3 regions of the Cohnella soli genome follow, and region 2 is predicted to be linked to each of the others. Evidence: riboswitches for the same ligand, from Rfam matches in the RefSeq annotation. Region 2 holds a riboswitch; each other region holds the start of a gene.
The links. A riboswitch is a leader RNA that binds a small molecule or an ion and turns the genes downstream of it on or off. The one in region 2 is predicted to bind cyclic di-AMP.
Positions count from the first base shown of each region.

Region 1: it holds a riboswitch for cyclic di-AMP, as region 2 does, so the genes downstream of both, ACFPOF_RS22770 (TrkH family potassium uptake protein) here and ACFPOF_RS29565 (APC family permease) in region 2, are expected to answer to the same signal.
Region 3: it holds a riboswitch for cyclic di-AMP, as region 2 does, so the genes downstream of both, ACFPOF_RS17115 (hypothetical protein) here and ACFPOF_RS29565 (APC family permease) in region 2, are expected to answer to the same signal.

Region 1 is NZ_JBHSMI010000029.1:556,916-567,059, forward strand. It holds gene ACFPOF_RS22760 (potassium channel family protein) at 1-409, opposite strand, end outside; gene ACFPOF_RS22765 (TrkH family potassium uptake protein) at 423-1,763, opposite strand; gene ACFPOF_RS22770 (TrkH family potassium uptake protein) at 1,781-3,127, opposite strand; cyclic di-AMP (ydaO/yuaA leader) riboswitch at 3,199-3,379, opposite strand; gene ACFPOF_RS22775 (CPBP family intramembrane glutamic endopeptidase) at 3,642-5,372, shown strand; gene ACFPOF_RS22780 (HAMP domain-containing sensor histidine kinase) at 5,317-6,393, opposite strand; gene ACFPOF_RS22785 (response regulator) at 6,383-7,081, opposite strand; gene ACFPOF_RS22790 (phosphatase PAP2 family protein) at 7,115-7,777, opposite strand; gene uvrC (excinuclease ABC subunit UvrC) at 7,944-9,908, opposite strand; gene ACFPOF_RS22800 (YqzM family protein) at 10,097-10,144, shown strand, end outside.
Region 2 is NZ_JBHSMI010000067.1:4,925-15,068, forward strand. It holds gene ACFPOF_RS29525 (hypothetical protein) at 1-107, opposite strand, end outside; gene ACFPOF_RS29530 (MgtC/SapB family protein) at 130-834, opposite strand; gene ACFPOF_RS29535 (GNAT family N-acetyltransferase) at 924-1,394, opposite strand; gene gatB (Asp-tRNA(Asn)/Glu-tRNA(Gln) amidotransferase subunit GatB) at 1,465-2,898, opposite strand; gene gatA (Asp-tRNA(Asn)/Glu-tRNA(Gln) amidotransferase subunit GatA) at 2,911-4,371, opposite strand; gene gatC (Asp-tRNA(Asn)/Glu-tRNA(Gln) amidotransferase subunit GatC) at 4,391-4,678, opposite strand; gene ACFPOF_RS29555 (EAL domain-containing protein) at 4,840-5,931, shown strand; gene ACFPOF_RS29560 (ATPase) at 6,032-6,415, opposite strand; cyclic di-AMP (ydaO/yuaA leader) riboswitch at 6,667-6,835, shown strand; gene ACFPOF_RS29565 (APC family permease) at 6,960-8,783, shown strand; gene ACFPOF_RS29570 (ABC transporter permease) at 8,814-9,593, opposite strand; gene ACFPOF_RS29575 (ABC transporter ATP-binding protein) at 9,590-10,144, opposite strand, start outside.
Region 3 is NZ_JBHSMI010000028.1:181,130-191,273, reverse strand. It holds gene ACFPOF_RS17140 (histidine kinase) at 1-1,562, opposite strand, end outside; gene kdpC (potassium-transporting ATPase subunit KdpC) at 1,628-2,236, opposite strand; gene kdpB (potassium-transporting ATPase subunit KdpB) at 2,280-4,316, opposite strand; gene kdpA (potassium-transporting ATPase subunit KdpA) at 4,334-6,013, opposite strand; gene ACFPOF_RS17120 (potassium-transporting ATPase subunit F) at 6,027-6,104, opposite strand; gene ACFPOF_RS17115 (hypothetical protein) at 6,204-6,641, opposite strand; cyclic di-AMP (ydaO/yuaA leader) riboswitch at 6,758-6,935, opposite strand; cyclic di-AMP (ydaO/yuaA leader) riboswitch at 7,039-7,234, opposite strand; gene ACFPOF_RS17110 (peptidylprolyl isomerase) at 7,499-8,191, shown strand; gene ACFPOF_RS17105 (helix-turn-helix domain-containing protein) at 8,363-9,154, shown strand; gene ACFPOF_RS17100 (DUF418 domain-containing protein) at 9,151-10,144, shown strand, end outside.

The DNA of each region.
Region 1 (10,144 bases), on a different contig from region 2:
TCGGCGACACGAGCTGATGCGCGAGACGGACACCCATATCCCGCTCGGGATAGATGATCCGGTCGACGCCGATTCGCTGCAGCACGCGCCCGTGCAAATCGGACACCGCCTTGGCGACCACTTTCTTGACGCCGAGTTCTTTTAACAATATCGTTGCCAGAATGCTCGCTTGAATGTCATCTCCGATCGCCACGACGCCGCAATCGAAGTTGCGCGCGCCGACCGATCTCAGCACCTCTTCTTCGGTTGCGTCCGCAATGATCGTATGTGTCAGCACGTGGGACATCTCATGCACTTTTTCCTCATCTCGGTCGACGCCGAGCACCTCGTAACCCAATTGAATAAGTTCGCGTCCGATGCTGGAGCCGAATCGGCCGAGACCGATAATAACGAACTGATTAAACTTCATGACGTCAACTTCCTTATCCGATTATAATTTTGCCTTCCGCGTGACGATATAACTGTCGCCCTTGTTTCGGTCCGAGCGCGTAGGTGAGCGTGAGCGGCCCGAGCCGACCGATAAACATCATAACAATAATGATGATTTTTCCCGCGAACGTCAGCTTTGCCGTTAATCCGAGCGTTAGTCCGACCGTACCGAACGCGGAAGTCACTTCGAACAAGAGTTGCAGAAACTGATGATCTTCCGTCGTCGATAAAATCATCGTCGCCAATATAACAAGTCCGAATGCGAATAATGTAACCGTCAGCGCTTTGTATACGCGTTCCTGGGCAAGCCGGTATTTGAAAAACACGACGTCTTCTTTGCCGCGAACCATCGCGATAACTGCGCCGAGCAAAGCGGTGAACGTTGTCGTCTTGATGCCGCCGCCAGTTGATCCGGGCGATGCGCCGATAAACATAAGGATGACCATCACGAACTGTGTTGCCTGCCTCATGGCTCCGAGATCAATTGTATTGACGCCTGCCGTTCTCGGAGATACCGACTGCGTGAATGCCGCCAGCACCTTTTCCCCGAAGGTTAAGGAAGCCATCGTCGAGTTCGTGTATTCGAATATGAAAATCAATATTGCGCCAATCAAAATCAATCCGCCGCTCATGCTCAATACGACTTTCGAATGCAGCGACAGCTTGCGCTTCGGATTGCGAATTTCGACGAGGTCGGCCAGTACGACAAAACCGAGGCCGCCGAGAATAATTAAGAGCATGGTCACAATATTAACGAGCGGATCGCCGACGTAATCGGTCAGGCTGCGGTAATCGCCCATAATATCGAAACCTGCGTTATTGAAAAACGATACCGCATGGAAAATGCCCCGGTATACGGCTGTCCCGAACGGCATGTCGAAAGCGAACCGAATCGTGAATAATACTGCACCCGCGAGCTCAATCGTCAGCGCATAGATAACGACTTTGCGTACGAGGCGTATGATGCCTTCAATGCTCGTCTGGTTAAACGCCTCTTGCAGAACAAGTTTTTCCTTCAGCGAGATCCGTCTTTTTAGCGCAATCGCGAACAACGTCGCCATCGTCATAAAACCAAGGCCGCCGATCTGGATCATCGTCAAAATAATCAGCTGTCCTGCCGTTGTCCAATACGTCCCTGTATCGACGACGACAAGACCGGTAACGCATGTCGCCGAAGTTGCCGTGAACAGCGTATCGATGAACCGCGGCTGCGCTGCTCCCGTATGGGCGAACGGCAGCATGAGCAGTCCCGCTCCGATGAGTACGATTGCAGCAAATCCAAGAACGAGAATACGAGGCGGGGAAGACAAAATTTTACCGAACAACTTGCGCATTTACGATCTCCCCTCCGTCAGCCGATTATGATTTTGCCTTCCGCATGCCGGAACAGTACTCTGCCCGGTTTCGGCCCAAGAGCATAAGTAAGCGTAAGCGGCCCCAACCGGCCAATAAACATTAGAAAAATAATCGTTAGTTTGCCCGGAATCGTTAATTCTCCCGTAAGCCCCATCGACAGCCCTACCGTGCCGAACGCCGAAGTCGCCTCGAACAAAATGCTTAGAAACGCGGCTTTTTCCGTTGTCGCCAGCGCCATCGTGCCTAGCGTCACGATGCCGATACAGAACAAGGTAACGGTAACGGCTTTGTACACTCGTTCTTTCGCCAGCCTGAGCTTAAATAACACAACATCCTCTTTGCCGCGCATCATCGCGAGAACCGCGCCGACGAGTACGGCGAATGTCGTCGTCTTGATGCCGCCTCCGGTCGATCCGGGAGAGGCGCCAATAAACATCAAAATAATGATGAAAAATTGCGTCGCTTGCCTGAATTCGGATATGTTGACCGTCGTAACCCCGCCGGATCGAGTCGTCACAGACTGAAACAGCGATGAAAGCAGTTTATGACCGAAGCCGTCGTCTCCGACCGAGCGACCGTTCGTAAACTCGAACACGAAAATGACGAATGTGCCGAGCACGATCAATCCCGCACTCACACTAAGAACAACTTTCGTGTGCAGCGAGAATTTGCGTGTTTTTCGGAACGGCACCTCAACCAGGTCGGCAAGCACGATAAAACCGAAACCGCCCAAAATAATGAGCCCCATCGAAACAATGTTCATATAAAGATCGGAAGAGTAAGCCGAGAAACTTCGGAAATCGCCCGACAAATCAAATCCGGCATTGTTGAAAATCGAGATGGAATGAAACACGCCATGATACAGCGCTTTGCCAACGGGCATATCGGAAGCGAAGCGAATCGTATATAGCAGCGCTCCGACCGTCTCCAACGCAAGCGCGTATAAGATGACTTTGCGTACGAGCCTAACCAAGCCTTCGATGCTGCCCTGGTTCAGCGACTCTTGCAAAATCAACCGTTCCTTCAGCGATATTTTCCGCCGGAGAATTAGCGCGAACAACGTCGCCATCGTCATAAAGCCGATTCCGCCAACCTGAATGAGAATCAGTATAACCCAGTGGCCGAACGCGGAAAAATATGTACCTGTATCAAAAAGAACCAAGCCGGTGACACAAGTGGCGGACGTCGCGGTGAAGAGCGCGTCGACAAAACCGATCTTATCGCCGTTCGCCGTCGCAATCGGCAACTGAAGCAGAAACGCCCCGATAACAATAATAATAGAGAATCCAAGCAACAACGTTCTGGGCGGAGACACGCTAAGCCACCGCACCGCTTTTCTAATCAATCCCGTCACCTCATTCTGCGCAACAAAAAAAGCACTGGAATCCCAGTGCTCGGACATACGCACATGATCCCTGTTCGCATACAGCCTACGAGGTTAGCTGTCGGGTTCGGGCACGAACAGATTGCCCTATCCGAGCGGAGGTTAGGCCGCTTGGAATTCACCCCGGTCTACGCGAATACAATAGAACTTGTACCGCGAGCGGTTGGTTCCCCCGTTTTCCATCGTTCGGAAATTCGGCTTTCCTTTCGTTTCATCGGCATCGACGAAACGTACCACCGAATTATATTCTTTCCACCGAAGGGGGACAACATCAATTTGAAGTCAAACCGACGCATTTGAACGATTATGACGAAGCTATTCGCACAATATAACGACCGGACAACGATTATCGGCGTCTTTGCTTTCATTTTCGCCAAAAATGCGAGATACTTGATGAAAATAGTGGAAAAAGTTCGCGCGGCCTTGCTGTATGCGTTTACTTCGGCTTTTATTGCGTAAGGAGAGATGTTAGTTGAACGAAATACAACTGTCGCGTCTGGATCGTCGCTGGGTATGGGCCGCCGCAGTCGGCCTCCTGCTTTTCTTGCTTATTCAGGTTTTCCCCTCTGCGGGCTCCTTGTTTTCCTCGGGCTCGTCAAACGTGCTCACGCGTTCGGAAGCCGAAGCGAAAGCGATCTTCTGGGCGGAAAATAAATTCGGGCTCTCTCCGAAAGAGACGTCGGATGCAGAAATCACACATCTGTCGGACAGCGACACGGTCGGTTACTTGTCGAAGTACCGCTTGCACGACACCTACGACAAAACATGGTCGAACAGCGCTCCAACCGATGTCTACGCCGTATCCTTGTCTTCCTCCGCATATCCCGGCAAGCTTAATCTTTATATAGACATGGTAAAAGGCCGACTCGTCGGATGGGACCATGTACCTACCAAAAAAAGAACCGGTCAGGCATCATCCGGAGAGGGAATAAATGAAAGCAAACAAAGTGCCGTCGCCAGGGCACTGCAATACGCGGAATATTGGGGCGCGAATCCCGCCGAATGGAACCCCGACGGTTATGTGCAGGATGACGGTTCTGTTCGTTTTACCGCCGCTTCGAGCAAAGCGGCTATCGGAAAAGCTGCCGTAAAGCTCGACGTTCGAGTTCCCGCTTCATACAACGCTTTGTCTTCCGCGTTCCCGCCTTGGCAGAGCGGATTCGTCCGTTACGGTGTCGATCTGCCCACCGATTTCCTTCACGACTTGAAGACGCAGCAAACATGGTCGTCCAAGCTTTCTGTGTTCGGATTCCTGCTGCCAAGCATTTTGTTTTTTATTTTGGCGATCATTTATGCGGGCACATACGGTGACCGCACATCGTTCGTCAGAGGTATTTTCTTAGCTTCGGTGTTCTTCGTTCTGTACGCAGGCATTACGTTTAACATGATTCCCGGGCTTCGGGCCGGCAATTGGGAAAACGGTTCGAGCACAGGCGAGCAGGCCACGATTATCGTCAGTCTGATTACTTACTTCGTGATGGCGGTTATGACTTATTTCTCCGCAGTCGGGGGAGACGGGCTGTGGAAGTCGATGGGGCTTGCGCTCTGGCCGCGCTGGCAAGAAGCGGGGTATGGAGACAGCGTACTGGCGAGCATGCGAACCGGCTACTTCCTAGCCTTTATTTTGCTCGGCATGCAATCCGTTATTTTGCTGGCGATGGAGAATATAGCAGGCTCGTTCTCTTCGTCCGATGCGACCCAGTCGATGTACAACATGAGCTTCCCGTGGCTGCTGCCGCTGCTCGCCTGGTGCGCTGGCATTTCGGAAGAGATGCAAAGCCGTTTCTTCGGTATCGCGCTGTTTCGCAAATGGTTCGTCGGCATCGCCCGCAAACTGATCGGTCGCGAGCCGTCGGGACGTACGGTATCGGCGCTCACGTTCGTCGCCATCGTGCCTCCCGGCTTGCTCTGGGCGCTCGGACACGTCGGTTATGCAATCTATCCGTTCTATACGCGCATTATCGAGCTTGTGCTGATGTCGCTTCTGTTCGGCTGGTTTATGCTTCGGTTCGGGATTATGGCGGTCATTTTCGCGCACGTCACGCTTGATGCGGTTTTGATGGGCGTGCAGATGATGTTCGACGGATTGCCGGGCGACTTCGCCGCAGGCATCTTCAGCCTCGCTATGCCGGGACTTGTCGGAATACTCATTTGGTGGTTGCACCGCCGATTAAGACGACCGGCATTCCGATCCGGAACGTGAAGCGGCCGTTATCGTGAACGAACGAAAGTTGTCCTCCGTGAAGTTCGACGATGCCGCGGGCGATCGACAAACCAAGCCCTGCCCCCGCCTCGAGCGAGTCTTGCGTCCTAGCGTCGTCTACCTTATAGAAACGTTCGAACAATCGTTCTTCCTGTTCCTTCGTAATGGCTTTGCCTTCGTTCTCTATCGCAATCGCCGCCCGGTTGCCGTCCGTTTCCAAAGCGATGCGGATCGTACCGGGCTTTATCGAAAATTTCAAAGCGTTCGCGATCAGATTGTCGATCGCCCGCCGAATGCGTTCGGGATCTACGGCGACCATGATGCGCCCGGGCGGCAATGAGGTTCGCATTTCGATTTGCAGCTCCGATGCCAGAGGCTCGATCTCGGCGAATAGCTGAACCAGCAGTTCCCGAAGATCAATCTCTTCAAGCTCCAGCCGCAATCCTCCTTGCGTAATCCTCGTGTATTCGAACAACTCGTCGATCAACGTTCGCAATTGCTGTGCTTTAACATAAGTGTTGCCGACGAAGCGGTCATATTCCGCTTCGTCCTGGTACGCTTTTCCCTTCAGCAGATCCAAGTAGCCGATAATACTCGTGAGAGGCGTTCTCAGGTCGTGAGACACCCCGGTAATGAGCTCCATCTTGGACTTCTCGACAGACCTCTCTCTTTCGATCAGATTTTCCAGTTTCTCCGCCATCGTATTGACATTAAAAGCCACTTGTCCGAGCTCGTCCTTCCGTGTCTCGGGAATTCGATAGCGAAGATTTCCTGCAGAAATAACGGACAATCCTTCCGACAGCTCACGCAAATATCTGATCGTGTTGCGGGTCAGCCATAGAAATGTGACCGTAAACGAACCGAAGAAGGCGATGACAGATATCGGCACGTCAAACAAAAGCCCCGTCGGGATGCTGGTCGATACGAGCATTCCGACAGCAAGGCTCGCGATGAAGGTCCAGATCATCTGCATGCGAATGCTTTTTCTGCCCGTAGCGATCTCCCATGGATTACTTTTCAATTTTGTATCCCACTCCCCACACGGTCTTGATATAGCGCGGCTCCCGCGGATTGTCCTCGAGTTTGTCGCGGATATTGCGAATATGCACCATGACCGTATTGTCCGAAAAGCCGCTTCGCTCCTTCCAGACGCACTCGTAAATTTTATCCGCATGAAACACTTGCCCTCTATGGGTTGCGAGCAATTCGAGAATGGCGAATTCGAGCGGCGTGAACGATATTGGCTTCCCTTTCAGTTTCACGAGATGCTGGGCGACGTCGATATGCAAGTCTCCGACGTCAATCGTTGACTCGTCCGGCTCGTTTCTTGCCGCCGAACGTTGCTGCCGGCGCAACTGCGCTTTTACCCGCGCCAACAGCTCAAGCGGACTGAACGGTTTGGCGACGTAGTCGTCGGCACCGGTGGACAAGCCTATGATCTTGTCGATCTCTTCCTGTTTGGCAGATAACATGATGATGGGAATGTCGGACGTTTCGCGTATTTTCAGGCAAGCGTTAATACCGTCCAAGTCAGGCATCATGACGTCCAGAATGATCAAGTCCACGACCTCTGCATTCACGATTTCTACCGCGCTCATCCCATTGTTCGCTTCCAATATGCGAAAGCCATCGTTGCGCAAATAGACATGTATGACATCGCGGATCGCCGCGTCGTCGTCGACGACAAGGACAGTCGTTTGTTGGCGCACCGTCAGCCCCTCCTATTGCATATCATTTTCCCTTTATTTTACTCCAACGCTCGTTCCGCTTTCCATAGAAGATTCGACCTTTTCGCGACGCTCACGATAGAGGAAACGGTTCAGCAGCAAGCCGGCGAATTCATAGGAAAACTTGGCGACAAGCACTCCAGCCAGAACGTCGGCGATAACGTGCTGCTTGATGAACAGCGTGGATGCGATGATCGTCAACGAGAACAAGAAAATCGCAATTCTCGTTTTCCTTCCCAAGACGACAGCTCCGTATATCATTAGCGTGCTCGACAACACGTGAGTGCTCGGAAAACAATTAAACGGTTCGTCGTGAGCATATACGAAGGAAACCAATCCGTTAAAAAAGCCTTCCGGTTCGACCGTCGGGCGCGGCACGGTCGTCTGGAACAAGAAATAAGTCAAACTTGCGACGAGAACCCCGATGCACAGAGCAAGTATTGTTCGATAATATTGCCTCACGCTCCGGCGCAGAACGAGAGTAAGGACGAGAAACAAAAACGGATACCAAAGCAAATAGGGAACAGCAAACGCCGGGACGAACGGAAAAGCGATATCCGGTTCGGTTACGAGCGACCACACGCGGCTCGAGGTATGATTTTGCGTCAGGTAAAGCAAGTTCAGTAGCGGAATAGCGAGCAACGCGAACAAATGACGGTACTTTTTTAACTTTTTCATCTTACTTTCACTCCTTCATATCATCCGTAAACCTAATGTATACGAAGAAAATAAGGAAACCCGGGGGGACTTTCTAAAGAAAAAATGAAGATTGCGTCGAAAAATAAAACCGTCGTGCACGGGGCACGACGGTTCATTGCATATTGCATATAGGAATAACTCATAATCATTCCGCGTTCAACGTCTCGAGAATGCGCTGGGCAAGCGCCTCGCCGATCGATATCGCCTTGAAATCATCGACTTTCGCTTCTTTGATCGCTTTCAGCGACCCGAAGTGGCTGAGCAGTTGCTTGCGGCGTTTTTCCCCAATGCCCGGCACGGCGTCAAGACGGGAAGCGACCATCGACTTAGCTCGTTTCTCCCGGTGGAACGTAATTGCGAACCGATGCACTTCGTCTTGAATGCGCTGCAGCAAGTAAAATTCCTGACTGTCTCTCGGCAGCGGTACTACCTCCGGCGGGTCGCCTACGAGCAGCTCAGCCGTTCTATGCTTTGCGTCTTTTGCCAAGCCGCACACCGGCACATCCAGACCAAGCTCATTGCGCAGCACGTCAAGTACGGAAGCGATATGCCCTTTGCCGCCATCGACTACGATCAGGTCCGGCAGCTCCAGCCCTTCTTTGAGCACCCGCTCGTAACGGCGTCGGACGACTTCCCTCATCGACTCGTAATCGTCCGGGCCTTGCACCGTTTTGACGTTGTATTTCCGGTATTCCTTCTTGTCCGGTTTTCCGTTCGTGAATACGACCATCGCCGACACGGGATTCGAGCCTTGAATGTTCGAGTTATCGAACGCTTCGATGCGGTTTGCGCTCGGAATGCCGACCCACTGCGCGAGTCCTTCGGTCGCCCCGACCGTTCTGGATTCGTCCCGTTCGATCAGGCGGAACTTCTCCGCCAAGGCGACACGCGAATTGTCGCACGCCATCGAGACGAGCTGTCGCTTCGTGCCTCGCTGCGGCACGGCTACTTTGATTTTCAGCCAGCGGCGCAGCGTCTCGCCGACTTCCGCCGCTTCGCCTACTTCCGCATGCGTTTCGAGCGTTTCGTCCGCTTCGCTGAGCGCGGCTGCGGCTGCGGACATGGCCGAATACGACGCCGGTTTCTCCGCCACTGCAAGCGGAGCAGTTTCTTCCGGCTGGTCTCCTTCCACTTCATCTGGGGGCGATGGCAGCAGTACTTCGCGAGGGAGCGCGGGATTGTCGCTATAATATTGCGTCACATAACTGATAAAATCATCGTACGCTTCGCCGTAGTACGGAAACATCGACATATGTCGCTGGTTCATTTTACCGTGCCGCATATACAATATTTGCACGCACATCCAGCCTTTATCGACGGAATAGCCGAACACGTCCCTGTCCATCGCATCGGACATATTGATCGTCTGCTTCTCCATGAGCGCTTCGATCGCTACGATTTGGTCCCGGTACTCCCGCGCTCGTTCGAACTCAAGCGACTCGGCCGCCACTTCCATTTTGCGCCGCAATTCTTTTTTGATTTCGGCGTGCCCCCCGTTCAGAAAGCGGGAAATTTCCCCGATCATCTCGTCGTAAGCGGACTGTTCGACCGGATATTCGCAAGGCGCGACGCATTGTCCGAGATGATAATACAAACAAACTTTGTCCGGCAACGTATTGCATTTCCTGAGCGGGTACAACCTATCGAGTAGCTTCTTCGTTTCTTGCGCGGCGAACGCATTCGGATAAGGACCGAAGTACTTTCCTTTATCCTTTACGACACGCCTCGTTACTTCAAGCTTCGGATGTTTCTCGCTCGTAATTTTTAAGTACGGAAACGACTTATCGTCCTTCAGCAACACGTTGTACCGGGGAAAATGTTCTTTGATCAAGTTGCATTCCAAAATGAGGCACTCGGTGTTGCTGGCTGTGACGATATATTCGAAGTCGCGGATTTCCGAGACCAGCTTTTGCGTTTTGCCGTCATGGCTTCCCGTGAAGTAGGAGCGCACGCGATTTTTGAGTACTTTCGCTTTGCCGACGTAAATGATTTTCCCTTCGTCGTTTTTCATTAAATAACAGCCCGGCTGATCCGGAAGCAATGCAAGCTTGTGGCGGATGTTTTCCATCGCCTGCTCCCGAGTCCGGGCAATTTGATGCCGTTCGTCCATTTCGGCTCCTCCTCCGACGCTTGCCGGGCAGAACACCCGTTCCTCCCATTGTAGCACAGCTTCGCGTTTGTCGCTTCCGCCCTGTGCGTCTTTGTCGCAAACTTGTCACTGTAACATGCCGGGAACTCTTTACAACAAAAAGAGATGTTGGGTATACTGTAGTTATCGAATGTGTCAGGAGGCTTCCCATGGAAAACGCAAGAGATCCCCGTCAGCACATCAATGAAGAACCGCGC
Region 2 (10,144 bases):
TTTACCATCAAGCCGAGATACATATGGCCGATTCCCGGAATAAAGAATGCCAGGCTACCGGCGATCCATTTTTTCTTTGTTACCGGCTGAGCTACCGGGTAGTTCATCTTATTCCCTCCATGTAATAACCTATTCTACCACGATTCCGATGACGCCTTGCAGCCGGCTGATGTCGTTCGCAACTTCAAGCAATTGCCCTTTGCCCGGAAGCACGACGCTCATCGTAATTCGACGTCTTCTAGCATCGGGATCGTCAAGCGTCACTTCCGATTCTTCGAATCGCACTTTGACGAGTTTTACTCCATGGGCGTTAAGCAGTCGCTGAACGTCGTCGATCTGCAACACACCTCCCGCCGTCGTAATCGAGAACGAGCAATCGCTGCGACTGTTCACGAATTTTTTCTCTACAATATTCAGTCCCCATAAAATCAGCAGCACCATAATGACGGAGACAATCGCCGGCAAATAAAATCCTGCCCCTATTGTCAGGCCGATAGCCATCACGACCCAGACGGATGCCGCCGTCGTCAACCCGGTAATCGATTTGCCGGTAAACAGAATCGTACCGGCCCCGAGAAACCCGACACCGGTAATGACCTGCGCCGCAAGTCTGGCCGGATCGAGCCTTACGTTAGGCTCGTTCACAAAATCGGCGAATCCATACATCGACAACATCATGATCAAACAAGAACCCAGACAAACCAGCGTGTGGGTACGCAGACCCGCAGCGTGATTTTTGCGCTCCCGTTCGAACCCGATTAGTCCGCCCAGCAGCACGGATAGAAACAACCGGATAATCAGATGCACGCTATCGATTTCCCATGGGTTAGTCATGTGCATCACTTCCGGAAGCAATATTTTCTTCATTGTAGCACGCGAGAATTTGGCCATTCAACGGTTTTTCGGCGGGGACGAACCTAGTCTTAAGTCGAGTGGATCGGTTCGCGAACAAGTCGAAGCAGCATCACACCAGGCGAAGGACTAAACGTATCTCTGCCCTGAAAACCGAATCGTTCGTACAAAGAAATCGCCGGCAAATTACGCACTTCGGCAGTGACTGTCCAACAACTGTTCTCTCGCCCTGCCAACAAGCTCTCTACTAACTTTGTCCCGATTCCTCGCCGGTGGTGATCGGGATGCACCATCAGTCTGCATATCGTCCACATCGTGCCGTCAAGCTCGCACGAGACGGCGCCGATCAGTTCACCCGCTTCGCTCTCGAAACCGATGAAGCTTTCACCGCACGACTGCAGCGTCTCAACCGTATCCCTCAACGGCGGCAAGTCAGATACGCCGATGAGCGCCGCTTCAGCCCGGTAAGCTGGATGCTGCAACGCCCATATGGCCTCCGCCGTCTCCCGATCTCGAATGTCCAGTTCATGAATGCCGTTCATGCGCATGTTCCTTTCTTGAACAAAACGACAAATCCGCCGAAAGCGAATTTGCCGTTTTGGATAATTAGACTTAAGCGTTCAGACGCTCAATCAGCAATTTGTTGACGAGACCCGGGTTGGCTTTGCCCTTCGTTTCTTTCATGATTTGCCCGACAAGGAAACCGATCGCCTTGTCCTTGCCTCCGCGGTAATCTTCGACCGATTGCGGGTTGGCGGCGATTACCGAATCCACAATCGCCACGATGGCGCCTTCATCGCTAATTTGGACAAGTCCTTGCTCCTCGACGATCGCTTGCGGAGATTTGCCGGTTTCGAGCATGGACTTGAACACCGTCTTGGCGATTTTGTTGCTGATCGTACCTTTCTCGATCAATTGAATCATCTCGCCCAGCCCTTGGCCCGTCACCTTCACGTCACCAAATTCCAAATTGTTCGCGTTTAAATAACCGAGCAAGTCGCCCATAATCCAGTTCGCCGACGCTTTGGCATCGGTCGTATGCTTCAAGCTTTCCTCGAAGAAATCGGCTAGCTTCATCGAAGCGGTAAGAACGCCGGCGTCGTAGGAGGACAGACCGTATTGCTCGATGTATCGAGCCTGACGGGCGTCCGGCAGCTCCGGAATCGACGCTTTCACGCGCGCTTTCCATTCTGCATCGATATGGAGGCGGACGAGATCAGGGTCCGGGAAGTAACGATAATCATGCGCTTCTTCCTTGCCGCGCATGCTGAACGTCTTTCCTTGCGTTTCGTCCCAACGGCGCGTTTCCTGAACCACTTCTCCGCCGCCGTCAAGGATGTCCGCTTGACGCAGCTCTTCGTATTCGAGGCCGCGCTGCACGCCGCGGAACGAGTTCATGTTTTTCAACTCGGCGCGCGTGCCGAACTTCTCCTGCCCGTAAGGTCGGAGACTGATATTGGCGTCGCAGCGCAGGCTGCCTTCTTCCATTTTGACGTCGGAGACGTCGCAATATTGCATGATCGCGCGAAGTTTCTCCAAGTACGCTTTCGCTTCTTCCGGAGACCGGATATCCGGTTCGGACACGATCTCAACGAGCGGCGTACCGACACGGTTTAAGTCGACGAGCGAGCCGAAGCCGCCATCGATATGCGTTAGCTTGCCCGCGTCTTCTTCCAGATGAAGGCGAGTAATGCCGATCCGTTTCGTTTTGCCGTTCACTTCGATGTCGATCCAACCGTTCTGTCCGACCGGTTGGTCATATTGCGAAATTTGATACGCTTTAGGCGAATCAGGGTAAAAATAGTTTTTCCGGTCGAATTTGCACCATTCCGCGATTTCGCAATTGATCGCCATGGCGGCTTTCATCGCGTATTCGACCGCCTGGCGGTTCAACACAGGAAGTACGCCCGGATGACCGAGACAGACCGGGCAAGTATGCGTATTCGGCGGCGCGCCGAAGGACGTCGAGCAGCCGCAAAAAATTTTCGATTTCGTATGCAGCTCGACGTGGACTTCGAGGCCGACGACCGTTTCGTATTTGGACATCGATTTTTCCTCCTAGGACAATGCCGGACGCGAAGCGTGGAAGCCAGTCTGGCTCTCGAATGCGTGCGCCGCTCTTAGTACCGTGCTTTCGTCGAAAGGCTTGCCGATAATTTGCAATCCGACCGGGAGACCGTCCGCCATGCCGCACGGAATGCTGATAGCCGGCACGCCCGCAAGGCTGACCGGAATCGTGCAAATATCATTTAAGTACATCGTCAGCGGATCGCCGACTTGCGCGCCGAGCTTAAACGCCGGCGTCGGTGCCGTCGGACCGACGATAAGATCGTATTTCTCGAAAGCTTGATCGAAGTCGCGCTTGATGAGCGTGCGAACTTGCTGAGCTTTCTTGTAATAAGCGTCATAATATCCGGAGCTTAGCGCATACGTACCTAACATGATCCGTCTTTTTACTTCCGGTCCGAATCCTTCGCTTCTGGACTTGCGGTACAAGTCGATCAAGTTCGCCGGATTGTCCGCGCGCACGCCGTAACGAACGCCGTCGAAGCGAGCAAGATTGGAAGAAGCCTCGGAAGAGGCGAGCAAGTAATAAGTCGCGATGGCGTACTCCGTATGCGGAAGCGAAATTTCTTCCCATGTCGCTCCAAGCGACTCGTAAACTTTGAGCGCTTCAAGCACGCGTTCCTTCACTTGAGGGTCGATGCCTTGGCCGAGGTACTCTTTCGGCACGCCGATGCGCAGCCCTTTGACATCGCCCGTCAACGCTGCGGTATAGTCCGGAATATCGACTTTGGCGGACGTGCTGTCGCGCTCGTCATGGCCGGCGATCGCTTGCAGCACATAAGCGGAATCCTCGACATTTTTCGTGATCGGCCCGATCTGGTCAAGCGAAGACGCGAACGCGACGAGACCGAACCGCGAGACGAGGCCGTATGTCGGCTTCAAGCCGACGACGCCGCAATAAGCAGCCGGTTGGCGAATGGAACCGCCTGTATCGGAGCCGAGCGAGAAGTACACTTGCCCTGCGGCGACGGATGCGGCGGAACCGCCGGATGAACCGCCGGGAACGCGCTCCAAGTCCCACGGATTGCGAACGACGCCGAAAGCGGAGTTCTCGTTGGAACCGCCCATTGCGAATTCATCCATGTTCAGCTTACCGATCGTAACCGATTGCGCCGCATGCAGCTTCGTCACGACAGCCGCATCGTAGATCGGATCGTGGTTGGCAAGAAACTTCGAGCCGCACGTCGTGCGCAGCCCTTCGGTAACGATGTTGTCCTTGATGCCTGCCGGCAAGCCGAACAACAGCCCTCTTTCCCCGCCGTCAGCAATTTGTACGTCAAGCGCTTTCGCCTGCTCGCGCGCGCCTTCTTCGTTCAGCGCCAGAAACGCGCCGATCCGCTCGTCCGTACCGGAAATCCGTTCGAACGCATGCTCTACGAGCTCTGATACGGATAATTGCTTATGTTGAAGCCGATTATGTACTTCGGACAGTTTCAAATCGAAAAGCGACATGCTTAAATCCTCCTAGTCGTTATTCCAGCACGGCAGGCACTTTGAACTGCCCATTTTCTTCTTCAGGCGCGTTAAGGAGAACTTTCTCGATCGGCCAGGAAGCTTTTACCGTATCTTCTCTCATAACATTGGCCAAAGGAAGAACGTGGGTTGTCGGCTCAACGCCGTCCGTATTCAATCCGTTCAACTTCTCCGCGTATTTCAAGATTGCATTCAGTTGTCCGGAAAATTGTTCTTTCTCCGCATCGGACAGCTCGAGACGGGCCAGATTGGCGACATGCTCAACATCTTTAATCGTAATGCTCATAGTTGCTTCCCCCTCCTAATACCGCATATCCGCTCATTCTTTTCATTATATCGGACAAACTAAGGGAACTCAACGACACTTTGCAAGCCTAGGGCGTATCTGAAAATCTGCTGCCTTCGGAGTTTCCAGACACGCCATTCGCTTGCGGACAGGAGGATAAGATGCCCCGATACTATCGCGCGAAATTTCCGTCGCCGCTTCGGGATGCCGGTCTCGTCGAGTTCGCGTCGGACGATCCAGTCTTGCGCCGAACGCTCGGCAAAGCTGTCGAAAATACGTCGAACGATGTTACGTCTCCGCTTGCGACAACCTACGACGTTCCCGAGCAATTGCTAAAGTTACTCGGTCACCTGCAACGCAATATGTCCGTCGCAGACGCGGACAACGTTCGCTGCAGAATCGATTATGGCGACCCCCGAGTGTCGGCTGACCATCTTGAAGAAACGATAGACGAAGCCGATGTGCCGGACAGTAGTACGGACGGTTGGTTCCCGCTTTCCGCCCTTTTCGGTCAAATCGGCGGGATCAGCGTATCCGACTACATTTTGTATCGGATCTTCACTCCGCACCTTCAACCGATCGTGGCAACCGACCGCCGACCGATCGGTTACGAATTTCTGCTCCGTCCGTTGCCGGAACAAGCCCCGTTCCGACCGGCGGAACTATTCGAGACCGCGCGCCGTACCGGCCATCACGCATTCCTCGACCGCGCGGCGCGACATTCTGCCATTCGCATGGGAGCTTCCCATCTGCCGCCGGGGACGAAACGATTCGTCAACTTCCTCCCATCGTCGCTCCTTCATCCGGCATCGTGCCTGAAAGACACGTTCGACCTAATGAAAGCTACCGGAACGGCTCCGGAAGATTGCGTCTTTGAAGTGATAGAAACCGAACCGCTGGATGAGAACAAACTAGGTCGCGTTTTCGACGTCTATCGGGATCAACGGGTCAATCTTGCCCTCGATGATGTCGGCAGCGGTTTCGCTACGCTCGGTGCTGTCGAACGATTAAAGCCGGATTATGTAAAAATGGATCGCAGATGGGTCAGCGGTTGCGACGCGGATACGGCCAAGCAGAAATATATCGATGGTTTGTTGGAAAGAACGTCCCGGTTCGGGGGGAACGTTCTCGCCGAAGGGGTCGAGCGCGAAGAAGAATGGAACTACTTGCGCAACGCGGGCGTCCCCCTGTTTCAAGGCTACTTGTTCGGTAAGGCGATGCCTCTGCCCTCTCACGTGACCCTGTACGCTTAACGGCGCAACGCCGACATTCACGCAACCATTTTCGGGTCGGCGCGAATGTCGGCGTTGCTTTGTTCGTTTTAGCTTTCAGGCTTATGTGGCTCGAGGTGCTTTAAATCCACGCCTTCAAATTCACTTGGCGAATGAACTCTTCGCGGCTCAACACTTCCTTGCTCGTCTCTTCGGCCGGCTCATCTTCCGCTTGATCGCCGTTCATAATTCTTTTGAATAATTCCTCGTTGCGGGTTGCTAGAGCGAAATCGATCAGCGCTTCCTTCTCGATGCGCGCCGCTTCGAGCTCCAACATTGTCTCTTCCAATTCGATATCTCCGCCGGGCACGTAAAATTGCCTATTCGCTTTCGGAACCCGGATTACATAATCAAACGCGCTGTCGTTGTTCCGGTCATAAGCGATCACATAGCCGTATTCGCCTAAAGGCAGCTTCTGCTCAAACCGGTCATCGACAATGATGATCCTTTCCCCAAGCTTCAACATGTCGACTCTCCCCTCTCGCAACTATCGTTATAAGCCTATCCTACTAGAAATAGATTCCGATATGCAAATGTTGTCGCACCCGGCAAACAAACATTTCGAGGTACAAGCTTAATTAAGAGGCTACGATTAGAGCCGAACCCATGTATGCGCATTCATGGTCAACTATTGCCTTTGACGGGTATTTTCCGGCTGAAATCCCGATTTTACAGCAACGGCATCGAAGGAATATGATTTATCCATCCCATTCATCATGCATTGCAACGCTGAGTTTTCGTCACGAAAAGCGGGGGAACCACCGGCATCTTTTTGACAAATGCCAACCGGGGTGAATCGGCTGCGCCGTCATGAACGGCAGCCGTAGGGCGACTCTACGCGCCCGAATCCGTCAGCTAACCTCGTAAGCGTCCTTAGAGAGCGAAACAACTTCGGTTCGATTGTAACCGCGGGGGTCTTCCTCTGCGGTTTTTTGTCGTGCTGAAAGCCGCTGAATCGGACACATTAACAAGAAGTAGTTAGAATCAAAATCATTCGGCGGTGAAAAGACATGTTTTCCATCAAAAGATTGTTAATCGGACGCCCCCTCAAGTCAACGGCATTAGGGGAGCAGAAACTGAACAAAACAAAAGCGCTGGCCATCCTTTCTTCCGATGCGCTTTCCTCTGTCGCCTACGGCCCAGAGCAAATTTTGATCGTTCTCGCCACGCTTGGCGCGGCAGCGTTCTGGTATTCCGTTCCGATCGGGATCGGCGTGCTTGTCCTTCTGACGGCGCTCATCTTGTCCTACAGGCAAATCATCTATGCCTATCCGCACGGCGGAGGCGCCTACGTCGTTTCCAAAGAAAACCTCGGCGTATGGCCCGGTCTGATCGCCGGCGGCTCCTTGCTTGTCGATTATGTGCTAACGGTAGCCGTAAGCGTCTCGGCGGGCACCGACGCGATTACGTCCGCCTTTCCGAGCTTGCATGAGCATACAGTGCTTATCGCGATCGTTTTCGTCTTGTTTACAACGGTGCTGAACTTAAGAGGCGTGACGGAATCGGCCTCGATCCTCGCTTATCCCGTCTATTTGTTCGTGTTTGCGTTGTTTATCCTCATCGGGGTCGGACTTTATGACATCGCAACCGGCGCTGTTACCCCTGATGCTCACGTGTCCATCGGAACTCCGGTCGCCGGGATCAGCCTGTTTTTGCTGCTGAAAGCTTTCGCTTCTGGCAGTTCGGCACTGACAGGCGTCGAAGCGATCTCCAACGCCATTCCTAATTTCAAAACACCCGCTCCGGTGAATGCCTCACGCACGCTTCTTGCAATGGGCACACTGCTCGCTTTACTGTTCTCGGGCATTGTGTTTCTCGCTTATTACTACGGGATCAGCCCTCTGGCAGAAGTGACGGTCGTGTCGCAAATCGCGGAGCAAACGTTCGGCCGCCATTTCATGTACTTTTTTATTCAGGGAACAACTGCCTTGATTTTGATCCTCGCAGCGAACACCGGTTACTCGGCCTTCCCGTTGCTGGCAGTAAACCTGGCCAAAGATAAGTTTATTCCGAGAATATTTACCGCCCGCGGCGATCGGCTCGGTTATTCGAATGGCATTATTACGCTTGGCTTCCTGTCCATCGTGCTTATCGTCGCTTTCCAAGGGAACACCGAGCATCTCATTCCGCTCTACGCCGTCGGCGTATTCATTCCGTTCACGATGTCGCAAACCGGAATGATGGTCAAGTGGATCCGGCAAAAACCGAAAGGCTGGATCAGCAAGCTTGTGATCAACTCCATCGGCGCTCTCATCAGTTTCACGGTGTCGTTGATGTTCTTCATCACAAAATTCGAGCAAGTGTGGTCGGCTATCATCTTCTTGCCCGCGATCATCTATGTGTTCCACCGCATCAAGAAACACTACGAAGCCGTCGGCGATCAGCTTCGCTTATCGACGTGCGAGCCGTCGTTACCGATCGAAGGGAACGTATTTATCCTCCCTGTCTCGGGTATTACCCACGTCGTCGAGACGTCGATCAAATACGCTCAGTCGCTGTCGGCAAACCAAATTATCGCCGTTTACATTCCGTTCGAGCGGGAAGAGGAAACTGTTTTCGAAGAGAAATGGCACAAGTTCCATCCCGACATCCGGCTTGTCACATTGCATTCCCCGTATCGTTCGATTGTTCAACCGCTCATGAAATTCATCGACACCGTCGAGCGGAAAGCGAACGAATCCAATTACCAAGTCACCGTCGTCATCCCGCAGTTCATCCCGAAAAAAGGATGGCATAATATCCTGCACAACCAAACGAGCCTGATGATCCGCGCCCGGCTGCTCTACCGCAAAAACGTTATCGTGACGACGGTTCCTTATCATTTGAAAAAATAAAAAGGTGAATCGGAAGGCCGGCCCTGCTACCTAGCTAGGGTAGGAGGAGCCGGATGACGATGAACGGCGAACGGCCAGCAGTAAAAGCGCCGCTATGCAAATCGCCGCAGCGAATGCAGCCGTTCCCCATGTGACGCTGCCTGCTGTCAGCCGAGAAGCTGCAGCCGCATTCAGTCCGGACGGCAACCAGTCCAATTTCGGCTTTAACGTCGCCTGAACGATTTGCAGTGCCGTTACGAAGCCGAAAGCGGTGAATGCCGCTCCGGCGGGCGAACGAATAATCGCGCTGAAAGCAATCGTCGACGTCACCCCAAAAAGCAGCCATCCGATGTAAAGCAGCATAGATGACAGCGCGGCAACCGAATCCGGCTCTCCGATCAGCAGGAGGGTATAGTACCAAGCGCCGCCGTAGCCGAGCGCGAAAGAAACGACAACGAGCAAGCTGTGCATCATCCACTTGGCCAATACGTACGCATAGGGGGATGTCGGTTTAACGAGTATCCAAGCCGCCGTCCCGCTGCGTTTTTCCCCCGAGATCGTCCCCATGAAAGCAAGGCAAATGGCCAACATGCCGATCGTATCGTATTGCCCCAGCGTCTTGGCCAGCACTTCTCCCGGCTTTGGTATCGGAATTTGAATGATCGTCCCTTCAGGTAAAGAGCCGGCGGACGACAAAATATCCGGCATGAACTTTACGGTAATCGGTTGGATGAGCCCGAGCAGCAAGAACACCGCAGGGAGCCATATCCACTTTGCCGTACGAAGCGATTCCCGCCATTCCTTTAGCAACAGTACGCTCATAACGTTCATTCGTTCAACGCCTCCACAAACCATTGTTCCAACGACTTTCGCGCGACTTCGAATGCCAGCAGCTTTATGCCGCCTTCAAGCGCAGTTCTCAGTGCCGTTTCGCGCACGCCGTCGATGTCGTCCGTCTCGATGCTGCGGCTGTAACGACTTGTCGCCGACATTCGCACGCCAGGCAGCTTCTCCAGCGTTGCAAGCCACTCGCTCGCGTTGTCTCCGGCCTCGGTCTCGATTCTAATATACGGACGTCCAGCAGATTGCCGAATATGGTCCATCTCTCCCTGAAGAACAACGCTTCCCTTGTTCATCAAAATAATGTCGTCGCATACCTGCTCCGCATCGTGAAGTACGTGCGTGGACAGCACGATCGACATGTCCCGTTTCCATTGCTCCAGCATCGTCAGCACCTCGCGCCGACCGATCGGATCAAGCGCGGACACCGGTTCGTCCAGCAGCAGCAGACGCGGCCGATGAATAACCGCCTGCGCCAAGCCCAGCCGCTGCTTCATCCCCCCTGAATATCCCCCGACTCGCCGATCGGCCGCATCCGTCAA
Region 3 (10,144 bases), on a different contig from region 2:
TCGTATCTTTTACGGGTGTCGCTGCCCGGCACGTTCGTATGAGCCAGTTCGTCGATCAGGACCACTTCGGGATTTCTCGCGATGATGGCCGGCACGTCCATTTCCTCGAGCTCAACGCCTTTGTACACTCGCTTCGCGCGAGCGATCGTCTCCAGTTCTCCGACTTGCGCCAGCGTCTCGGCGCGTCCGTGCGTTTCCAGTAACCCGATAACGACGTCGATATTCCGGCGCAGCAGATCGTTGCCTTCCCGCAGCATCATGTACGTCTTCCCGACGCCAGGGGCCGCGCCAACATATACTTTGAACTTGCCCCGGCGAATCCGCTCGATTTTCCGCTCGATTTCTTCCTCCGTCAGCCGTCGGTAGGTTTCGTCTTCCGAACGCAATCGGGTTGGGGCAGACTTCGTCGGCAGCACGCGTTCCCCGTCGTAATCCGCGCGGTCCGCCATAAAAAATACGTCGACGTTTTTCGTCTTGCGCAAAATGCCTTCTGAGACCGATCCCCGCCAGAAATCTTGCCAGAAGCTCGTCTTGGAATGACCGAGCACGATGCGGGTCGCGTTATGTTTCACCGCGTATCGAACGAGCGCGCTAGGCAATCGGCGGCGGCTTCGCAGCGGGAGTTCCTCGAACTCGGCGCCGACTTTCTCGGCCAACTTCATGATCGCTCTCTTGAACGCAGCTTTCTCCTTCGGCAGCGGAAGACCTGGTTTCGTAAACGCGACGATGCGCAAGTCTCCTCCGAGGCGCTTCGCGATCTGCTGACCTCGGCGAATATAGATTGAGCTGTTCCAATGATATTGCGCGGCGACGAGAATCCGCTCCGCCGCTCCGGATGGGCCAACTAAGCCTTGCCTCTCCCGGTGGCGCTCCAACGACTCGTTCACGTCTTCGGCCATCAGCCGTAACGCGAGCTCGCGGAGTTTGCCGATATTGCCTCTCCTGAGCAGCGCCGAATCCTTCAAGCTCATATTCCGCAAGTTACCCTCATTGAGCCTCTTCAATATCGTCTCCGGGCTGACGTCGATCAAGCGAACTTCGTCCGCTTGCTCGAGCGTATCCGCTGGAATCGCGGCCTCCGCCTCAATGCCGGTCAGCTTATGAGCCAGTTCCTTCATCCCTTCAAGCTCATAGACATTCACCGTCGCGATGACGCTGATTCCCCGTCCAAGCAGAAATTGAATATCTTCCAGCCGGGTTGCGAATTTCGCGCCCGGTCGATTGCGGTGCGCAAGTCCATCCACGAGCACCACTTCGGGATTGCGCTCGAGCAGCGCTTCGACGTTCAAATCTTTCTTCTCCGTCTCTCCCTCCATCCAATGTAGGCTCGGAACGCGTTCCAGTCCTTCGAGCTGCTCGACCGTCTCCGGCCTTCGTTTCGTCGACACGGCGCACACCACGACGTCGATGCCTTGGCTCTTGAGCGTCTGTCCCTCCCGCAGCATATGATAGGTTTTGCCCGAGCCCGCGATCGCCCCGATGTACACTTTGAGCCTGCCGCTGCGGATTTTAACGATCGATTCGAGCAGCTCTTCAGGCGTCTTGCGACGAAACCCGTCCATTTGGGACTTCCCTCCCGTTTGCGCACGATGTCCCGCCTACCCGGACGGCAGGCGGGATTCCTTATTTATTGAAGCAACGTTTGCAAATCGATATTTAATTTCAGCACGTTCACGCGCGGTTCCCCGAACAAACCGAGATCCCGGCCTTCGGTATGCTTGGCGACGAGTTCCCGCAGCTTCTCTTCCGCTATTCCCGTCAGCTTGGCGATTCGCGGAATTTGCACTTCGGCGGAGGCCGGCGTTATGTGCGGATCAAGTCCAGAGCCGGAGTTCGTCACGAGGGCAATCGGCAGCTTGGAGACCGGAACGTCCGGATTGGCTTGCTTCCACGCTTCGATCGAGTCCTTCGTCCGTTGCAGCATATCCGGGTTGGACGGCGCGTAGTTGTTCGAGCCGGAGCCTGCCGCGTTATTATCTATGCTCGAGATACGCCCCTGAAAATACTTCGGATCGGAGAACGTCTGACCGATCAGTTCGGAACCGACCGTTCGGCCGGACGCGTCCTTGATTAAGCTGCCGTTCGCATGATGCGGCATGAGCCACTGTGCAAGGCCCGTGCAGGCAAGCGGATAAATGATGCCGCACAATAGAATGAATACTAAACTAGCTCGCACCGCAACCGCTGCATAAGAGACGCCGACACCGCCGCGAACCGTTGCCATTTGATTTTCCATAGAAAACTCCCCTTTCATTCAGAAACAGCCTGGATGGAACACCTTACACCCACAAATGCACAATCAGGTCAATCAGCTTGATGCCGATGAACGGAACGATTACGCCGCCAAGTCCGTAGACGATGATGTTACGGGAGAGCAGCTTCGACGCGCTCAGCGCTTTGTAAGCGACGCCCTTCATCGCTAGCGGAATCAGAAGCGGAATAATGATGGCGTTAAAGATTAACGCCGATAATATCGCCGACTTCGGCGAGCCGAGCCCCATGATGTTAAGGACGCTCATCTCGGGAATCGCCAGTATGAACATCGCCGGGATGATGGCGAAATATTTGGCGATATCGTTCGCGATGCTGAACGTCGTTAGAGCGCCACGCGTCATGAGCAGTTGCTTGCCGATGGATACGACTTCGATAATTTTGGACGGGTCGGAATCGAGATCGACCATGTTCGCCGCTTCTTTGGCGGCAACCGTGCCGCTGTTCATCGCAAGTCCGACATCCGCCTGAGCAAGCGCCGGCGCGTCGTTCGTACCGTCACCGGTCATGGCGACAAGTTTGCCTTCCGACTGTTCGCGTCGAATGACCGCGATTTTGTCTTCCGGCTTGCTTTCGGCGATAAATTCGTCCACGCCCGCTTCCCGAGCGATCGTCGCGGCGGTCAGCGGGTTGTCGCCGGTGCACATGATCGTCTTGATGCCCATCTGGCGCATTTGCTCGAACCTGTCCCGCATGCCGGGCTTAACCGTATCCTTCAAATAAATGAGCCCGTAAATTCGATGATCTACGGCAACCGCCAGCGGAGTTCCGCCTTCCCTTGCGATGGCGTCGCTTCCGGCATCCAGATCGACGGGAATCGTTCCGCCTTGCGCCGCTACCCATTTCTTCACCGCATCCACGGCGCCTTTGCGCACTTGACGTCCGTCTCTCAGATCGACGCCGCTCATGCGAGTTTCCGCTTTGAATTCGACAAAAACACCATCCGCGGCTATTGCTTCGTCATAAGAGAACCCGAGCTTCTTCGATAGTTCCAGTACCGAGCGACCTTCCGGCGTTTCATCCTGCAAGGAGCTGATGACAGCCCATGACGCAAGCTCCTTCTCGCTCGACTGTCCGACGGACGCAAATTCACACGCCATCCGGTTCCCGTAGGTGATGGTGCCGGTTTTATCCAAAATGACCGTATTGATATCTCCTGCCGCTTCAACCGCTTTCCCGGACATCGCCAGCACGTTAAACCGGGTAACCCTGTCCATCCCCGCGATGCCGATGGCGGACAGCAATCCTCCGATCGTCGTCGGGATCAGGCATACGAGCAAGGCGATCAGCACGGGTACTTGCAATTCGATGCCCAAGTACTTCGCGATCGGGCCGAGCGTTACGATGACGATGAGGAAAATAAGCGTCAAACTCGTCAGCAGCGTATTCAGCGCCAGCTCGTTCGGCGTTTTCTGCCGTTTCGCGCCTTCGACGAGCGAGATCATCCGGTCGATGAACGTTTCCCCCGGATCGCTCGTGATGCGAACGACGATTCGGTCGCTGACGACGCGCGTGCCGCCGGTGACGGAACTGAAATCGCCGCCCGCTTCCTTGATGACCGGAGCGGATTCGCCGGTAATGGCCGATTCGTCGACAGAAGCGAGACCTTCGATGACTTCGCCGTCTCCCGGAATCATCTCTCCCTGTTCCACGATGACGATGTCGCCTTTGCGCAGTTCAGTCGAAGCTACGATCGCGACGCCTTGAGCGCCGACGCGTTTTCTCGCTTGAATGTCCTTCTTGGTGTTTTTCAAAGCATCGGCCTGCGCTTTGCCCCGGCCTTCCGCAAGAGCTTCCGCGAAGTTCGCGAACAGGACGGTTACAAGCAGGATAAAAAATACCGCCGCATTAAATCCGACATCGTCCTTCGTCCCGCCGAAAGCTCCCGGGAAAAGCGTCATCAGCAGCACGACGGCCGTCCCGACTTCGACGACAAACATGACCGGATTTTTCATCATGCTGCGCGGGTTTAATTTCAGAAAGCTGATTTTGATTGCGCGATTTACGATCGCAGCCGTCAGCATTGATTTGCGATTGGCGCTCATGCGCGTTCACCTCGTCATTATCCTAATTTCAAATGTTCCACGATCGGACCGAGTACGATGGCCGGCAAGAAAGTCAGCGCACCGATGATTAATACCGTGCCGATCAGTATGCCGTAAAAAAGCGTGTTATCCGTCCGGAACGTACCGACCGTCTCCGGTACTCGCATCTTGCGCACAAGCGAACCGGCCACTGCCAGCATGGCGATCATCGAGACGTAACGGCCAAGTAACATGACGAGCCCCGTCGTAATGTTCCAGAACGGCGTATTGTCGGCCAACCCTTCGAAACCGGAACCGTTATTGGCAGCTGAGGACGTGTATTCGTACAGCACCTGCGTGATGCCGTGGGAACCCGGATTCGAGATGGACCCTTGCCCGAGATCGGTCAGGAACGCGATCGCCGTCGGAACGAGAATAATGAACGGATGGGCGAGAATTGCTACCGCGATCAGCTTCATTTCCTTCGGCTCTATTTTGCGACCGAGAAATTCCGGCGTACGTCCGACCATCAGCCCGCATAAGAAAACGCCCAATATCGCGTACATCAGCATATTGATCAGCCCTACGCCTTTGCCGCCGAATACAACGTTCAGCATCATCTCGCCGAGCGCGCCAAGGCCGCCGAGCGGTGTAAGCGTGTCGTGCATGTTGTTGACCGTTCCGGTCGTCGCCGCAGTCGTGACGGCAGTGAACAAGGCGGATTGCGGAATGCCGAAGCGGACTTCCTTGCCTTCCATGCTGCCTTGCGACGCATCGATTCCCATCGCGTTGATCGCGGGATTGCCTCGCAGCTCCGAGAAGTAGATGAGCGCGAGGAATGCAAGGAACAGTGTCATCATTGCCCCGAACACAACCCAGCCTTGCTTGCGGTTGCGAGCGAAGCGCCCGTATACATAAGGAAGAGACGCGGGCAACGTCCACATGGACAATATTTCGATGACGTTCGTCAGCGGGGTCGGATTCTCGAATGGATGAGCCGAGTTGGCGCCGAAGAAACCGCCGCCGTTCGTGCCCAGATGTTTGATCGACTCCAGCGCGGCAACCGGACCGATCGCGATGTTCTGCACGGCACCGGAGAGCGTCGTTACCGTCACCGTTGGATCGAGCGTTTGCGGCACTTGCAGCGCGACGAGCAGCAGCGTCGCAAGAACGGCCGTCGGCAGGAAAATCCGGGTATGTGCCTTCACGAAATCTTCGAAGAAGTTCCCGATCGTCTCGCCCTTGCTCGTGATACCTCTGACGAATGCGATCGCCACCGAGAAGCCGGTCGCCGCCGACGTGAACATCATCATGATGATGACAGCCATCTGAGAGAAGTAGGACAAGCCCGATTCCCCGCTATAGTTCTGCAAGTTCGTATTGGTCATAAAACTCGTAATCGTGTTAAAAGAAAGCGTCTGTTCCATGTTATCGATGCCGCTCGGGTTCAACGGCAAATATTTCTGTACCCGTAAAATCAAGTAACCAACCGCCACAAGAACGATATTGGTCAGCAGAAACGCGAGCGCGTACTTTTTCCACGTCATGCCTTCCCGATTTTTCAACCCGATAAGCTTATAGATCAACCGTTCGAAGCCGCCGAAAATACGATCTTGCCGACTAGGTTCATTAGAGAACGCATGATATACATAACTTCCGACTGGTTTCACTAGCAGCGCCAGCACCGCCAGAACGATGACGATTTGCAACAGGCCCATAGCCTTTCCTCCCCTAGAACTTCTCCGGATTCACCAATGCGTATATCAGATACAGAAAGACGGCCGCCGCGACGATCGATACGATAATCATGGGCGATCCCCTTTCTCTCCGTCGACGACCCGGCCGCACCAGACAAGGAAACCGTAAAACAGTGCGAAAACACCCGCCAACAATGCAATCATATAAAGATCAAGCATGGAAAGAGCCCCCTTTAGCAGTTTCGATCAAATCGTCGGTGACAAGAAACTCGCAGTTCAACCCGTGGCTATGAATGACATAACTGGCTCCCAGTCCTTTGTACACATGGCGCGGCTGATGGCTTTCCGTCAGGACGTAAATCGGCTCCGTTGTCCAACTGCGGCAAATTTGAATGTATCGGCAGATGAGCGCGAGACTCGATTCGAATAAAAATACTTTGCCGACTTCGACTTCGGGAACGATCCACGTTTCTTCTTTGGCGGTATTCACTTCGACGATGCGATCGGCGCCGATTATGGACATACGCTTGCGTTCCGCCGCGTTGTTCACGATAACCGCGAACGGGACGTTCCGGGTTTGAAGCAGCTTGACGAACGACTCGCCGGCCGGCGTAGGCGCCGACACGAGTACGATATTGGGATGGGCCAATGTTTTCTCCTCCTGAAATTGGACCCGCGGCTGGCATAAAAAAAGAAGCCGCAGGAAGAGGGAACTTCTCGTGGCTTCCGGACATGGTCGAATAAACCGTGCCGTCACGATCATGAGTCGCCTCTCTCGGTACGCTTACGAGGTTAGCTGTCGGATTCGGGCTCGAGAGTCGCCCTACCGGTCGGCGGAGCTGCAGCTCCCGCCTTTCCGGATTCACCCCATGGACGTCGGCGCTAAAGCCCGTCCGTCTGGTTCCCCCGCTTCCTGCTCACAGGAATTCAGCGATAAAATGGCATAACAAAAACCGCAGAGGAATAAACCCTGCGGCCGTGAAGGTCACAAGTCCATCATCCTCTCCCCAACGTGCGAACGCCCGGAACCGGTCAACACCGATCAAGACGAAGCACTTCAACGCTTACGAGGTTAGCTGTCGGATTCGGGCGGTGAGAGTCGCCCTACCCGAAGCGCCGCCCTAGGAACGGCGCTTCGGGATTCACCCCGGACGGCGCGGGCGCGGCTCTCACACCGCACGCGCGCCATCGATTGGTTCCCCCGTTTTCCGCATTTTCGCGGAAACTCAGCGATTACGAATGGAACATTTGAATTGCTGAATCGAATATTACTCCTGACTCCGTTCCTTGTAAAGCAATGCCGCAAGCGGCCTGCACGCATATTTTGCCAGCCCTGTTTTTTGTACCGCTTACAACGGTCCCAAGCTCCAGAAAGCTCTTTTACGCTCGCTATCTTTCACGCTTTCTTGATTGCGGCCAATATTCCGACACGGGAGAGGTTGGATTCCTCGCCAGTCAAATGATATAATTTCGAAGGGAAATAGAGAGATCAAAGGGGGACTTGTAATGAGCACTTCGCGTAATCGCTTGACCCTGGCGCTAATCGCGCTCATCGCTCTGTTGCTCGTAGCTTCAGGCTGCGGCAAGAAAGAAGAAAACCAAAATTCAAAGGCAACTTCCGGCAACGGAGCTGCCGCCACACAGGAGGCTTCTGCAATGAACGGAGTAGACACTAGCGGAGATAACCCAATCGTAACAATCGAGATGGACAGCGGCAAAACAATCACCATCGAACTGTACCCGAAAATCGCCCCGAACACCGTTAACAACTTTATTTCGCTCGTCAAAAAAGGGTTCTACGACGGCACCATTTTCCACCGCGTAATTCCTAACTTTATGATCCAGGGCGGCGACCCTGAAGGCACCGGCATGGGCGGACCAGGTTACTCGATCGCCGGCGAATTCTCACAGAACGGCTTCGAGAACAACCTGAAACATACGGAAGGCGTCCTCTCTATGGCGCGTTCCGGGAACCCGAACAGCGCTGGCTCCCAGTTCTTCATTATGGTCGCTCCCGCCCCTCACCTCGATGGCGCATATGCCGCCTTCGGCAAAGTAACCGAAGGCATGGACGTCGTTAACGAGATCGTGAACTCGTCAAAAGGTGCGAACGATCGTCCGAAGACACCTCCAGTTATGAAGAAAGTAACTGTCGATACGCGCGGTGCTGACGCTCCGGAACCGGAGATTATCAAGTAACTTCTCAATAAAAGAGTAGGGCGATGCCGCCGAACGAACGGATGATTTCCGTTATTCGGCGGCATCGCCTTTTTTGTGCGCTCAACATTTGCTATGCCCCTTGACCTTAGGTCTGACCTAAAGTGTACAGTATAGGCATCCCAAGCTTTATGCAGAAGTGGAGTGTGTCCCATGAAAAGCGAAATTACGATCAGCGAGTTGGCTAGACTCATGAATGTGTCCGTTCATCAAATTCGATATTTTGAGGAAAAAGGCGTGCTCGAGCCGGCCTATACAAGCGACAACCAGTACCGCATGTACGGTATGGACGAAATTTATCGGCTTTCGCATATTTTGCTGCTGCGAAAGCTCGGCGTGCCCGTCGGACTTCTGAAAGAGTGCATGGACAATTATTCTGCGGATCAATCCCGACATCTTCTTCAGCACTTTTTGCATGACGTAGAGGACGAATTGAAGCGGTTGGAGCAGCTTCGGCAATTCATCCGTAAAGTGCTGCATGAACAGCAAAGCTACAGCTCCCTGAGCAGCCCATATGCGATTAAGCAGCGAGACGCCGTTCACCTCGCAAGGTTGGTCGAAATGGATCCGAGCGCGAACCTTGGCGCTAGACAGATAGTCGAACGGGCGCGGCGAGTTCCCCATTTGTTCGAGTCGGACATTCATTATGTTTGGGATGATTCGAATCGGCTGACGTTGTACACCGAAACGGAAGCGCCTGGCGATCTCGTTATGCCAGAGGGCGAATATCTTACGTTGCAGCGGCCTGCTGATCAGGATGACGAAATGGATCAAATGATCGAGCAATTCAGCAACTGCGCGGCCGATCAGGGTTACATCATCCAGGGGCCTATGGTCCTGATTGAGAAATCGTATTTATCCTTGTTCAGCAAACACAAGCTGCATTACGAACTGCAAGCTCTGATCTCGCCTACGGATCGTACCTGCAAGGAGGTTCGCAGATGAATCCTTCATCGAAAGCACGGATCACCGCTCTCGATCTGGCCAGAGCGCTGGCGATCTTCGGTATGATTATCGTGAACTATAAGCCCGCCATGAAGGCGGACAATGATGGACCTGCGTGGTTACGCGCAATCGCGGGGGTGTTCGAAGGGCGAGCATCGGCTTTGTTCGTTGTGCTGGCCGGAGTCGGGGTATCGTTAATGACATCGAAAGCACGGAGAACGATGGATTCTTCGCTCATCCGCCAGAGCCGAAACAGCTTATTTCGCAGAGCCGCATTCCTGCTTGCCGCCGGCACGTTTCTATTGCTCATCGGCTGGAGCGCCGATATTTTACACTACTATGCCGTGTTCCTGTTTGTTGCTGCCTTCCTTTTCACAGCATCCGATCGCATACTTCTCGTTCTGATCCCGATCGTATTGCTTGTATCGCAGATGTTGTTGCTCGTACTCGATTACAGCGCAGGATGGAATGCAGAGTTCCACGAATACAGCGGCTTCTGGACGTTGGATGGGTTCGTTCGAAATCTGTTGTTTAACGGATTTCATCCTGTGTTTCCTTGGTTGTGTTTTTTCCTCGTTGGGATGTGGATCGGGAGAAGGGATTGGCTGAACCGGGAAAATCGAGCGAGGCTGCTATCGTTTTCATTGCTGGGTGTCGTAGCTTTGGAAACCGTGTCTTATTTGCTGATCAGGTGGACTTCTCCATGGTTAGACCACGAATCCGCGACCTATCTTTTCGGAACGAAACCGATGCCGCCAACCGCTTTGTACATTCTCTCGGGCACTTGTTCGTCTTTGGGCATCATTGCAATCTGTCTGTACGCGATCGACAAGTTCGAGCCGTCTCGTCTTACTCAAGCTGTAATTAGCACAGGGCAATTATCTTTGTCTCATTATATCGGGCATGTCGTGATCGGATTAGGGGTGCTTGAGGTATTCGGATATTTGGAAAATGGCAATCTCGCTTTTGCGCTGGCCTACGCGACCGCCT